3 regions of the Pseudactinotalea sp. Z1748 genome follow, and region 2 is predicted to be linked to each of the others. Evidence: riboswitches for the same ligand, from Rfam matches in the RefSeq annotation. Region 2 holds a riboswitch; each other region holds the start of a gene.
What was found. Region 2 has a riboswitch for thiamine pyrophosphate ahead of ACO0LU_RS14975 (thiamine ABC transporter substrate-binding protein). Riboswitches for the same ligand answer to the same signal wherever they lie in the genome.
Positions count from the first base shown of each region.

Region 1 (4,238 bases), on a different contig from region 2:
CGAGAAGGTCGGCATCGTCGTCGTCCTGCTGCTGGTGTTCACCCTGATGCTGGCCGACTTCTTCGACACCATGGGCACGATGGTGGCCGTGGGTGCCGAGGCCAAGTTGCTGGATGAGCAGGGCAACCCGCCGCGGACCCGAGAGATCCTGGTGGTGGACTCCTTCGGGGCCATCGCCGGCGGGGCGGGATCGGCATCGACGGCGACCGCGTACATCGAATCCGCAGCCGGCGTCGGTGAGGGGGCCCGGACCGGGCTGAGCAGCGTGGTGGTCGGCATCGCGTTCCTGCTGGCCACGCTGTTCTCCCCGATCGTGGCGCTGGTGCCCTTCGAAGCGGCTACGCCGGTGTTGGTGCTGGTGGGCTTCCTGATGATGGCCCAGGTGACCGGGATCGACTGGAAGCGCACCGAGGTGGCGATCCCGGCGTTCCTGACCATCCTGATGATGCCGCTGACCTTCTCCATCGCCGCGGGGATGGGCGCCGGGTTCATCGCCTACGTGATCATCCAGGTAGGTGCCGGACGGATCCGCAAGGTGCACCCGCTGATGTGGGTGACCTCGCTGATGTTCGTCTTCTACTTCGTGCGCGGTCCGATCGGAACGCTGCTCGGGGGTTAGCGGGGCCGGCAGTCGGGGTGCGGGGCGGCGCGGGTACTGTGTCCGCCGGTGGTCTTGGGTCGGGGAGCGGGCCGGGTGGGCAGTTGCTCCGGGTGGCCCGGTGCTCCGAGTGATTGCGCCGCGGTTGGTGCGCCGGCGCCTGCCGATGGACCATGGGGGATGACCCGCTCCACTCCGCCCCGCACCTGGAGGTTCTCCGGTCGGATCGCCGGTTGGGGGACCGCCGGTGGGACCCGGTTCGTCGTGGGTAACTGGCACACCACTCCGCTGGGGCCATTCGCGGGGGTGATGGTGCAGCATCCGCACGGGCATCGAGTGCTACTGGCGCCATCGACGGAGGTCGCCGAGTTCGTCTCGGCCACCTACCAGTTCGATGCCGTCGAGCCCGCGAACGTGACCGTGCACCGGTATGCGCCCAGATCCCCGGCAGGGGCTCGTGCGCGTGACGCCGTTGTGCGGGGAATGGCAGATCCCGGCTCCTCCCAGCCGCCCGTACCGGCTGAGGCGCTGCCGCGGACTGCGCCCACCACGGCGGGGGAGCGGTGGCAGATCGAAGCCGGCCCACTGTCCGCAACCGTGCAGATCGGCAAGCGGGCAGCGGTGGGTTGGCTGTTGCGCGCGCTGCCCGCTGCGGTGACCGGTGCGCCCTGGTTCACCCTCCTGACCGATCCGGTCGCGCGGGTGGCCCTGCCAGGGGTGCGCACCCGCGGTTCGGCCGGGGGTGGGCGCAGGGAGTACTACGGTGCGAGCGACCTTCATCGCCTCGCCGGTGCTCGTACCTCGTGGGATGGAACGGACTTGGGCGCGATGGTTCCGATCGACCCGCCGGTGCGGTTCGGGTTCGCCTCCACCCCGGCGAAGCCCAGCCTCACCGACTTGGTCACCACGGTGCGCGACGGGGCTCCCTGAGCGCGTACCCCACACCGCCAGTGCGCGAGGCGGACGGGCGCTCGTGAACTGGGCTGGCGCGGTTACGTCCCGCGGGCCGGCGTGGGTGAGCCCACCGAGATGGTCAGGTGGGTCGCCACGTGCGGGACGGTGGTGCCCACCCGCGCCCACGCGTCGACGGCGGTGGCCACCACCTCCGCGAGGTCGCCGGTGAATTTGGTGGCGTAGTGGGCCGCAGGGGCGGCAACCCCGCGCGCCTGTGCGCGGGTGATAGCCGCCTCGATGATGGACATGTGTTCGCCGGCATCATCCCCACCATCGAGTAGCGGGTACAGCGACCACTGCGCCACCGCCTCGATGCCGGTGGGTTCCAGGCGCACCGGGGCCACCTCGGGCAGGATCGTGGAGGTCAGGTCGCAGGTACGTTCGCCCGGGCAACCGCGGGAGAACAGCACGTGGGCGGCGACGTGCCCGCCACCGGAGTGCCGGGAGGCAGCGGCGATGGCAGCCACCAGGTAGCCGGCCAGGTCCTGTTCGGCCGGCACCGCCCGAGCACCGACGTATGTGCTGACCTCGTCGGTCTCGATCACCAGCCCCTCGCCCGCGCCGCTCGCCTCCACCTCGGCGAGGGAGTCCAGGATCACGCGCACGAAGTCGTCGGTGTGCGGGTGGAGGCTGAATCGCATCCCGACGCCCAACTCGCGTGGCGTGGCCTCGCTGGTGCCGGTCGTGGTGATTGCCTCCGTGCTGCCGTGGCCGGTGGTGATCATCGGTGCCTCCGGTCCCGGGGTACCTCACGAGCCGCCGACGCTCATCGGCGGGTGCCCAACTCCCTACGCCGGTACGAACCGGATCAGGTGGACGGGTCTGCGGACTCTCCGCACTCTCAGCGCTCCGCGCGCTCCCCGGGGGGTAGGTTCGACGCTAACCGTGGCGGACCGGCGCTGTCCACCCGCCGAAGCCAGCATTAATCGACTTTGCCCGCAGATTCAGCCGATCAATGCTGACTTCGGCGGGTGGTGGTGAGGACCTGGCGGACGTGGTGGGCGATGGTGCCGGGTGGGCGCAGGTCGCGGCTGGTGAATCGCAGGACGGTGGCATCCGCCTCGGCCAGCAACCGGTTCTGGCGCTGCCGGTCCCGGAAGAGCGCCTCGGGTTCGCTGTGGACCTGGCGTCCGTCCATCTCGACGATGACCCAACCGCCGTCGCGGCGCCGCCATCCCATGTCACCGCGCCCGATGAGCGTACCGGTGGCGTCGCGCAACACCACCTGGAGTTGGTCCGGTGGCAGATCGTGGTCATGACAGTCGAGCCGGGCCCACGTCTCCAATGGTGATTCGGCGCGACCATCCACGAGCGGCCACCACCTGCTGGTTCGCGCGGCACCGCGTCGCCCCTGCAGCCACCGGCGGACGTCGGTGAGGTCGCTGGTGTTGATGAGGCCTTGGTTGAGGGCCGAATCGAGCACGGCGACCCCGTGATCGCGTCGCAGGAGTGGCAGAGCGTGGACGAGTGCGGTGGGGACGTCGCTCACCTGCCAGCCGGCGTACCGCACCCGCACCGGCACGTCACGATACCGGCGCACAACGACGCCGACCGGTCCCCGCAGCCAGCGCCCACCTGTGAGCGCTACTTCCGGCGTCAACTGCTGGGGCAGCCCTGCGACGCCATGGAGGGCCAGGGCGCAGCACCCCACGGCAATGGCGTCCTTGCCGATCGCCAGCAGGCCGGTCCAGGCGGCCTTGCGCCGGGACGCGTCGAAGTCCGTCGGACGGTCCGGCTCGGTGTCGTAGACGCCGCGCACGACCCGCTTCCACATGCCGCGAGCGACCAGGGTGGCGCACCGGTCGCCACTGATGCCCAGAGCCCGGCATTGCGCGGTGGAAATGAGGCCGCACTGCCAGTGGGTGTACCGCAGCAGGCCCTCCGGGATCGGTACCGTGCGCATGACGCCAGTAAGCACCAATCCACCGCGCCCATAGCGGCTGCCCACCAGCACCTGTGGACACAGTTTCCCAGTGTGCATACCCGCCCATCCCCCGCCGAAGCCAGCATTGGTCGACTTTGCGGCGCGTTCAGCCGACTAATGCTGACTTCGGCGGGGGCTGGGGCCGGGGCCGGGCTGGGGCCGGGCTGGGGGCCGGGTGGGGGTGGCTGGTGAGTTGTCAGCTGTGGGAGTGGCGGCCGATGAGGAACCAGGCCAGAGTGCCCAGGAACGGCAGGGCGAACACGGCCAGCATCCACAGCGCCTTGAGTCCGGAGGTATAGTTCCGCGACTGCGCGATAGACATGAGTGCGGCGACGATGAGCGCCAGCCACGCCAGCCCGAAGACGACGACCACGAGGCCCCCTGCGACCGCATCAAACATGTTCCGACCATAGCAACGGGACCGGGTGGGCACTGGCCCTGGGAGGTCAGGTTCCGCGGAAACGGGGCGGCCTCGGAAGTTGTCAGGTTCCGCAGTACGTCACGAACGGGGCGGCCTCGGAAGTTGTCAGGTTCCGCAGTACGTCACGAACGGGGCGGCCTCGGCCGGGGCCGGCTCGGTGAAGCGCTCCAGTCCCGGGCGCTCGGTGAACGGCTGGGTGATCACGTCCAGCAATTCATCGAAGGGGCCCAGGTCTGCGGTGCCGGCAGCGGCGAGAGCTTCCTCGACCAGGTGGTTGCGTGGGATGTAGATGGGGTTCACCTGGGCCATCACGCTCGCATCCGGGCGATAGGAGAGCCAGC
Region 1 covers NZ_JBMPQB010000001.1:497,406-501,643, forward strand. The annotation lists gene ACO0LU_RS02355 (NCS2 family permease) at 1-619, shown strand, start outside; gene ACO0LU_RS02360 (hypothetical protein) at 779-1,528, shown strand; gene ACO0LU_RS02365 (YkoF family thiamine/hydroxymethylpyrimidine-binding protein) at 1,591-2,277, opposite strand; TPP riboswitch at 2,321-2,425, opposite strand; gene ACO0LU_RS02370 (hypothetical protein) at 2,505-3,455, opposite strand; gene ACO0LU_RS02375 (PLD nuclease N-terminal domain-containing protein) at 3,673-3,876, opposite strand; gene ACO0LU_RS02380 (protein adenylyltransferase SelO) at 4,003-4,238, opposite strand, start outside.
Region 1: it holds a riboswitch for thiamine pyrophosphate, as region 2 does, so the genes downstream of both, ACO0LU_RS02365 (YkoF family thiamine/hydroxymethylpyrimidine-binding protein) here and ACO0LU_RS14975 (thiamine ABC transporter substrate-binding protein) in region 2, are expected to answer to the same signal.

Region 2 (4,238 bases):
CAGGGCCACATAGTTGTCCAGCCCCCACGCGCCCGACGGCGTGCGCAGCGAGCGCACCACCAGCGTGGCCAGGGGTAGCGCGAGCAGGCCCACGATCACCACGGCGGTCACCGCGGCCGCCGGAAGATCAGGCCCCGGGCGGCCCCAGCGGGCGGCAAGCCGGCCTCGACTTCGAGCCGTATGGCCGAGACCGACGGTGCGGACACTCGACTTCGCCCATAACCCTCGCTCTCGACGATGCGGCACGGGCTGCCACAGCCGCAGCCGGCGTGCCTGGTGCTGGGCGCCGTGTAGTTTCAGGGCCGCCTCCCGCCGAGCCCGGGCACGGGAGAAGGTGATGAGCGCGGCGGTCACCACCGATAGTTGCAGTACCGAGAGCACCGCGGCGGTGCGCAGGTCGAGGAACTGGGTGGTCTGGATCCAGATCTCGGTCTCGATGGTGCCGAACCGGATCCCGCCCAGCACCAGCACCACTCCGAACGCGGTGGAGCAGAACAGGAACACCACCGAGGCGGCGGAGGTGATCGCCGGGGTGAGCGCCGGCAATGTCACAGACCAGAAGGCGCGCGCCGGGGAAGCGCCCAGGGCCCGGGCGCTCTGCTCGGTGCGCGGGTCCAGACGCTCCCAGAAGCCGCCCACGGTGCGCACCACGATCGCGTAGTTGAAGAACACCAGCGCCAGCACGATCGCGGTGAAGGTGCGGTCCAGGCCGAGGAACCCGAGCGGGCCGTCAGCGGCCAGCAGCGCCCGGAACGCCACCCCCACCACCACGGTGGGCAGCACGAACGGGATCGTGATCAGCGCCCTCAGGATCCGTTGGCCGCGGAAGGTGCGCCGGTACAGCACATAGGCACCGGGGACGCCGAGCACCACCGAGAAGACGGTGCCGAGCACCCCCAGCGCGATCGTGAGGAAGAGGATCCGCCAGGTGCGCGGGCGGGCGAACACCTCGGTGAAGCCGCTGAGGTCCCACGAACCGTCCGGCACGAAACCACGCAACACCAGGGTGGTCACCGGCCAGGCGAAGAAGATGGCCAGGAACACCAGCGGCACGGCGGCCGCGAGCACCCACACCCCGCCTCGCAACCACCGTGCCATCCCCAGGACCCCTCCTACTCGGCGGCCCGCGGCCGACCGGGTGACGCAGTGCGCAGACCCACCCGGACGGCAGCGCAACGCCGAGCCACGCAGACCCGGACCCGGCCGGGCCCTACCGGATCGGGCCGGGCCGAGCCGGGGCGTGCCGGGCCGTGCCGTACCGGGCTGCGCCGGGCCGGATTGGGCCGGGTCAGATTGCGCCGGGCCGGATTGGGCCGAGTCGGATTGGGCCGGGTCGGGCTGGACCGGGCGGTGCTGGCTCCCATCCTCAGCCGATCACGATGTCGGTCCAAGCCTGGATCCAGTCCTGACGGTTCTCGTCGATCTCCGCCGGGTCCACGGTCAACGGTTCCTCGGCGAGGGGGGCCCATTGAGTCCACTCCTGCGGGAGTTCCAGGTCGTGGTTGACCGGGTACATGTACATCTGTCCGGGAATGTCAGCCTGGACGGCGTCGCTGAGCAGGAAGTCGATGAACGCCTCGGCGCCCTCGGGGTTGTCCGCCCCGGCCAGCACCCCGGCGTACTCAACCTGCCGGAAGCAGGAGGCGAGCATCGCCGTCGTCGTCGGGTCCTCCCCGTCCGGTCCGACCTCGAAGGCCGGCGAGGTGGAGTAGGACAACGCCACCGGGCGCGGGCCCTGTCCGACCGAGCCGGAGAACTCCTCGGAGTAGGCGGTGGACCAGGAGTCGACGACGAGCAGGCCGTTGTCGGCCAGGTCCTGCCAGTACTGCGTCCACCCGTCCCCGAACTCGGCGACCGTGGCCAGCAGGAACGCCAGGCCGGGTGAGGAGGTGGCCGGGTTGGTCACCACCACGTGGTCGGCGTAGTCAGGCCCGGTCAGGTCGGCCAGGTCGGACGGCTCGGCGATACCGGCCTCGGCGTACCAGGCGGTGTCGATGTTCAGGCACACATCGCCCACGTCGATCGGAGTGAGTTCGTTTCCGCCGTCGATCAGGTAGTCCTCGGCGGCCGGGGGCAGTGCAGCGGAGGTGTAGGGGCTGAAGACGTTCTCGGCGATACCGCGGGAGGCGAAGGAGTTGTCGATGCCGTAGGCGACGTCGCCCAGGGGCGCGTCCTTGGTCAGGATCAACTGGTTCACCAGGGCTCCACCGTCACCGGGTGCGCTGAAGGACAGCGTGTAGCCGGAGTCCGACTCGAACTGGCTGATCAGGTCCTCCGAGACGTGGAACGAGTCGTGCGTGACCACCTGGACCGTGCCTCCGGCTCCGGTGGCCTCGCCCTCCTCTACTGCGGTGGTGTCCGCGTCGTCGTCAGGGGTGGTGTCGGGGTTGTCGTTCCCGGTGCCCACCGTGCAGGCGGCCACGGCCAGTGCCAGAGCGGTGAACGCGGCAAGATGTCCGATCCGTACAGGTCTGCGGTGAGACATGGTGTGGTGATTCATTCTTCCTCCTCAGCGTGATGTGAGAAGGGGTCCGCGGCGCGACGCCACGGGAGAGATGCTCGACTCCCTTCGCCGGTGCTAACCGGAGCAGGTTCGAGGGTCTGCGGGTGGCCGCACTCTCAGCGCCGCACCTGACTCGGTCGACGCTCCCCTGTCGCACCCACGAGGCTACACCCCGTCGGCCGGTGCGGCCGACGGGTGCGCGAGGATCGTGGACGGCTACGCTGGGTGCAGTCGTCGTAAAGGAGATCTGCCATGGAGCGAGTCGTCACCGCCGTTGCCACCATCGTCGCCGGCCTCGTCGCGAACAAGGTGCTCGGCACCGCCTGGAAGAGCGTCACCGGTCATGAGCCACCAACCGACGACAAGGACGGAAGCATGCCCATCGCTGAGATCGTGCTCTTCGCGGCGATCTCCAGCGCGCTGGTGGCGTTGGTCCGCGCCTACGCCAGCCGTGGCGCCCACAAGTGGATGTCGAGCGGCGACGTCGCTCGCTGAGGGCGGTCGCACAGCAGGTCAGGCCTGGGAGTCCCCGTTCTCGGCACGTACCGACTCCAGATCCTCGGTAAGTTCGTCCACCCCGAGCAGGTCGAACCGGACCCTGTCGGTGCGGTAGCCCGCCCGGCCCACCATGTGCGCGGCCACCGGCGCGGTAGCGAGTTGGAACACGATCACCGGAAGCACCTTCCAGCCCACCTGCCAGGACGCCAGTGACAGGGCGAGGCCGTTCATCATCAGAATGATGCCCAGGACCTGCGGCTTGGTGGCCGCGTGCATGCGGGATAACAGATCCGGGAAGCGGTTCACGCCTATGGCGGCCACCAGGGTCAGGAACGTCCCGGTGAGGAAGAACGCCGAGGCCATCACCTCGCGGAGCAGGTCCCAGCTCATCCTTCAGGCTCCTGTTCGTCCATCCGGGCCAGCCGCGCTCTCTCGACCTGCGCCAGTTCCTCGTGGGTGAGGATCCTGCCCTCGTCCTCGGGCTCGCTGGCCGCGAACCTGGACAGGGCCACTGCGGCCACGAATCCGACGATCGCCATGACCGTGAGCAACGGGACCAGGTCCACCCGCCCGGTGCCGGCCGACCACAGCGCGCTGGCCCCGATCAATGCGGCAACCACCACGTCGAGCGCGGCAATCCGGTCCAGCATGCTCGGGCCGACCTCCATCCGGCGCAGCGCCACCAGTACCGCCACCAGGAGAATCGTCCCGGCGATCCACATCACCACCGGGCTCACTGATCGACCTCCCCTCGACCGCCGCCCCACCAACGCCGCCGGGGTAGTCCGGCCTTGGCCAGATCCTCCTGGTTGGCCAAGGCATAGAGCAACCGGCGTTCCTGGGCCAGCACCATTTTGCGCATCCCGTCGGCACCGTCGGTCATGCCCAGATCCAGCACGTGCACGTACAGAGTTCCGGTGAGTCGATGCGCCTCCACAATGATCGAACCGGGAACCAGGGAGGTGAACACGCCGGTCAGAGTCAGGATCAGGTCCGATGCCGACCGCAACCGGATCCGGACCACACCACCCTGGGGAGCCTTGCGGGGATGCAACGCCAGCCATGAAACCTGGACCGAGGCGTGCAGAACGTCGAATATGAACCGCCCGACCAGGTGGACCAGACCGAAGAAACTTGGCCGTCCGGCGTATCCCACCGCCGGCATCGGGGCCACGATCAGCAGGATCGCCGCGATCGCGACGCCGGCGAGAACGTTCGCCAGGGTCAGATCGCCCCA
Region 2 covers NZ_JBMPQB010000007.1:38,762-42,999, forward strand. The annotation lists gene ACO0LU_RS14970 (ABC transporter permease) at 1-1,098, opposite strand, end outside; gene ACO0LU_RS14975 (thiamine ABC transporter substrate-binding protein) at 1,367-2,500, opposite strand; TPP riboswitch at 2,548-2,663, opposite strand; gene ACO0LU_RS14980 (DUF4235 domain-containing protein) at 2,756-2,998, shown strand; gene mnhG (monovalent cation/H(+) antiporter subunit G) at 3,017-3,391, opposite strand; gene ACO0LU_RS14990 (monovalent cation/H+ antiporter complex subunit F) at 3,388-3,738, opposite strand; gene ACO0LU_RS14995 (Na+/H+ antiporter subunit E) at 3,735-4,238, opposite strand, start outside.

Region 3 (4,238 bases), on a different contig from region 2:
GGCATGCCACCGCGGTGCCCGTGGCCGAAGGCTCCATCCAGGCCGGACAGATCGGGCAGTCCGAGTTCGGTGCTCGTCTGGAACTCCCCGGAGAATGCCTCCACCGAGTGCTCGGCCATCATGGCCAGGACGTCCTCGGGTGACTTCTCGGGCAGATCGGCCGAGCCGGCCTGCGCCGTGAGCCCGACCCCGCCCGCGATCACGACGCCGACCACTGCGGCCGGTAGCCAGCGGTGCCATCTGCGGGTCATCGTGACCTCCTTGCGTGCTGGTTCGACCATACGCCTCACCACGGCCGTCGACCAGTACTCACCATTCCCGGTGCGATGAGGCGCCCTCGGCGGGTACGGCCCTCGGCTGAGCGCCGGCGGTGCTCAGAGTTTGGAGAACATCGCCTCGAAGGAGGGGACGTCGTCGTACAGGTCGGCCGGGCGGGCCTCGTCCCGGGCCGCCACGAGTTCGGCGAATTCGCGACCCGCCCGGCGGATCCGGGCCGGGAGCGGATTGACGTCGTCGGCCCGACCGGACCAGTCGTCGGTGGCGGCGAATACCGCGGTGGTGACCACATCGGTCCGCAGGTAGGTGAACATCGGCCGGATCGCGTACTCCAGCGCCAGGGAGTGTCGCGCCGTACCACCGGTGGCTCCCAGCAGTACCGGCATCCCGGTCAGGGCGTCCTTCTCGATGATGTCCACGAAGGACTTGAACAACCCGGACGCTCCGGTGGTGTAGATCGGGCTGACGGCGATGACGCCGTCGGCGCCGGCTAGGCGCTCCAGCACTCCCTTGAGGTCACCGGAGGGGAACCCGGACAGCATCGCGTTGACGGTGTCGTGGGCGTGGTCGCGCAGTTCCACGACCTCCACCTGCGCCTGGACGCCGCGGGCCTTGAGTTCACTCACGGCGGCCTCGACCAGCCGGTCCGTGAGCAGCCGGGTCGAGGAGGGCTTGTTCAGGCCACCGGAGACGGCAACGATTGTGCGGGCAGTCATCAGAGATGAGTCCTTTCTTCAGAGTCCGAATGCGGCACCACGCTGGGCGGCGCCGGCGGCGGCAGTAGCGACGTCGTCCTCGGCTCGGCGGCCGGTCCAGTGGTCCTGCCCGGCCACGTGCTGGCCCTGGGACTTGCCGGCCTCGGCGACCTGGGCCACCCGGTCGGCGTGGCTGGGCGGGTTCGAGGGGACATGCGCGGGACGGGCTGCCTCGTTGATCTCGCGCAGCGCCGGCACGATCTCCTCGGCCAGGATGTCGATCTGCTCCAGCACCGTCTTCACCGGCAACCCGGCGTGATCGATGAGGAACAACTGCCGCTGGTAGTCGCCCACGTGCTCGCGCATCGTGGCGTAGCGGTCGATGATCTGCTGCGGTGAACCCACGGTCAGGGGGGTCTCGCGGGTGAAGTCCTCCATCGAGGGTCCGTGACCGTAGACCGGGGCGTTGTCGAAGTAGGGCCGGAACTCGTTCCACGCGTCCTGGGAATTCTTCCGGGCGAAGAACTGTCCGCCCAGGCCAACGATCGCCTGGTCGGCCTTGCCGTGGCCGTAGTGCTCGAAGCGCTTCCGGTAGAAACTGACCATCTTCTTGGTGTGGTCGATCGGCCAGAAGATGTTGTTGTGCAGAAACCCGTCGCCGTAGAAGGCGGCCTGCTCGGCGATCTCGGGGGTACGGATGGAGCCGTGCCACACGAACGGGGGCACCCCGTCCAGCGGGCGGGGTGTGGCGGTGAAGCCCTGCAGCGGAGTGCGGAACTTCCCGTCCCAGTCCACCACGTCCTCGGTCCACAGTCGGCGCAGCAGCGCGTAGTTCTCGATCGCGAGGTTCACGCCCTGGCGGATGTCCTGGCCGAACCAGGGGTAGACCGGGCCGGTGTTACCGCGGCCCATCATCAGGTCCATCCGGCCGTCTGCGAGCACCTGCAGCATGGCGTAGTCCTCGGCGATCTTCACCGGGTCGTTGGTGGTGATCAGGGTGGTCGCGGTGGACAGCGTGATGTTCTTGGTGGTCCCGGCCAGGTAGCCCAGCATCGTGGTCGGCGAGGAGGCCACGAACGGGGGGTTGTGGTGCTCACCGGTGGCGAAGACTTCCAGCCCGGCCTGGTCGGCGTGCTGGGCGATGGTCATCATCGCCCGTACCCGCTCGGTGTCATTCGGCGTGTGACCGGTGGTGGGGTCAGTGGTGACGTCACTGACGCTGAAGATTCCGAACTGCATGGTGCAGGCCCCTCAAGAAACTCGATGCATTTGCATATACACCCTGGCAAACATCACCGCCACCCGTTCTATTCCACCCACCGCCCTTCCCGCACCCCACCCCCTTCCCGCACCCCACCCCCTTTCCCGCACCCCACCCCCGCTTTCCACACACCACCGCCGAGAACGAGGGTTGTGGTCGACGGCGACGTTCCTGCCACTCGTCCTCGACCACCAGGGTCGCTCTCGGCGGGTGTGGGGGGTGGGGGCGGTGGGGGGTGTGGGGGGTGTGGGGGGTGTGGGGGCGACCCGACCTTCTGCGGGGTGGGGTTGTTAGACTCGAAGGCCACGACACGGGGTGCCGCCCACCGCGCGGCTGAGATGACACCCGTCGAACCTGCACTAGTTCGTACTAGCGAAGGGAATGTCCATGACTGATGTTTACGGTCACACCGAATCGGCGGGCCTTCCGGAGGCGGTCCACGTGACAGAGCAGGCCGCACACCTGCTGCGAGCCCTGCGGGAGCACAGCCCGTTGGTGCATAACATCATCAACCACGTGGCCACGAACTTCTCCGCCAACGCGTTATTGGCGATCGGGGCGGCACCGGCCATGGTGGACACGGCCGAGGAGGCGGGGGTGTTCGCCCCGATGGCGTCCGGACTGCTGATCAACCTGGGCACGTTGTCCCATCAGCAGCGCGACGCCGGCCGGGCGGCGGTGAGCGCCGCGAGCGAAGCCGGCACCCCGTGGGTGCTTGACCCGGTGGCGATCGGAGCGCTGCCGTTGCGCACCGGTTTCGCCGCCGAACTACTCGCCGCCGGGCCCACGGCAGTGCGCGGCAACGCCTCGGAGATCATGGCACTGGCAGGCGCCGGGGCTGGTGGGCGCGGGGTGGACTCTGCCGACGACACCGATACAGCCGCCCCGGTCGCCGCAGCCCTGGCCCGCGAGACCTCGATGGTGGTGGCGGTCTCCGGTGCGCGTGACCTCATCACCGACGGGTCAGCGGCCATCAGGGTCGATAACGGCCACGCGTTGCTCACCCGGATCACCGGCGCCGGCTGCGCACTCGGCTCGATCATCGCCGCGATGCTCGGTGCCCGTGGGACCACCAGCGCGCTGACCGCTGTCTCCGCCGCGCACGTGGTCTACGGCATCGCCGCCGAAGTGGCTGCCACCGACGCTCACGGCCCGGGCACGTTCCTGCCCGCGTTCCTGGACGCACTGGCCGGCATCACCCCGGAGCAGGTGATCGAGCAGGCTCGGGTCGAGGTGCTGGCGGCACCTGCGCCGGACCCGCAGGAGGCCTGAATGCAGCCCGGCATCTACCTGGTCACCGACCGCGAGTTGTGCGCACCACGCGGGGTGCCGGCCACGGTGGCAGCCGCGGTGGCCGGCGGGGTGCACACCGTGCAACTGCGGGACAAGGAGGCCGACCTGGACGATCACCTGCGTCAGTTGACGCACCTCACCGAGGTGATCGATGGCCGGGCGCACCTGATCGTCAACGACCGGCTCGACGTCGTCGTCGCCGCGCACAGTCGCGGCCTGCCGGTGCACGGGGTGCACCTGGGGCAACTCGATGACACAGCGGTGGCGGCCCGTGCGGAGTTGGGACCGGAGGCGATCGTCGGTCTCACTGCCAATACGGTCGCGCACCTGCAAGCCGTCGCCGCCCTGCCGGGGGGCACCGTCGACTACCTGGGGGTGGGGGTGATCCGGCCGACGACGACGAAGACCGACCATCCGGACGCGCTCGGTATCGAGGGGTTCGGCCGGTTCGCCGCCCGGACGCCGCTGCCGTGCGTGGCGATCGGCGGCGTGCGGCCCGAGGACGCCGGGCCGCTGCGGCGCGCCGGTGCCGGCGGGGTGGCAGTGGTCTCGGCGTTGTGTGCGGCGCCGGATCCCGAGGCGGTGGCCCGGGGGCTGCGTACCGACTGGGACGCCGCAGGATCCGGCCCGGGCAAGGCCGGCGCATGAGTATTCCGCGCGTCCTGTCCATCGCCGGATCCGACCCCTCCGGGGGCGCGGGGATCCAGGCGGAC
Region 3 covers NZ_JBMPQB010000002.1:78,438-82,675, reverse strand. The annotation lists gene ACO0LU_RS04665 (LolA family protein) at 1-251, opposite strand, end outside; gene ACO0LU_RS04660 (FMN reductase) at 375-992, opposite strand; gene ACO0LU_RS04655 (LLM class flavin-dependent oxidoreductase) at 1,011-2,210, opposite strand; TPP riboswitch at 2,534-2,631, shown strand; gene thiM (hydroxyethylthiazole kinase) at 2,620-3,504, shown strand; gene thiE (thiamine phosphate synthase) at 3,505-4,173, shown strand; gene thiD (bifunctional hydroxymethylpyrimidine kinase/phosphomethylpyrimidine kinase) at 4,170-4,238, shown strand, end outside.
Region 3: it holds a riboswitch for thiamine pyrophosphate, as region 2 does, so the genes downstream of both, thiM (hydroxyethylthiazole kinase) here and ACO0LU_RS14975 (thiamine ABC transporter substrate-binding protein) in region 2, are expected to answer to the same signal.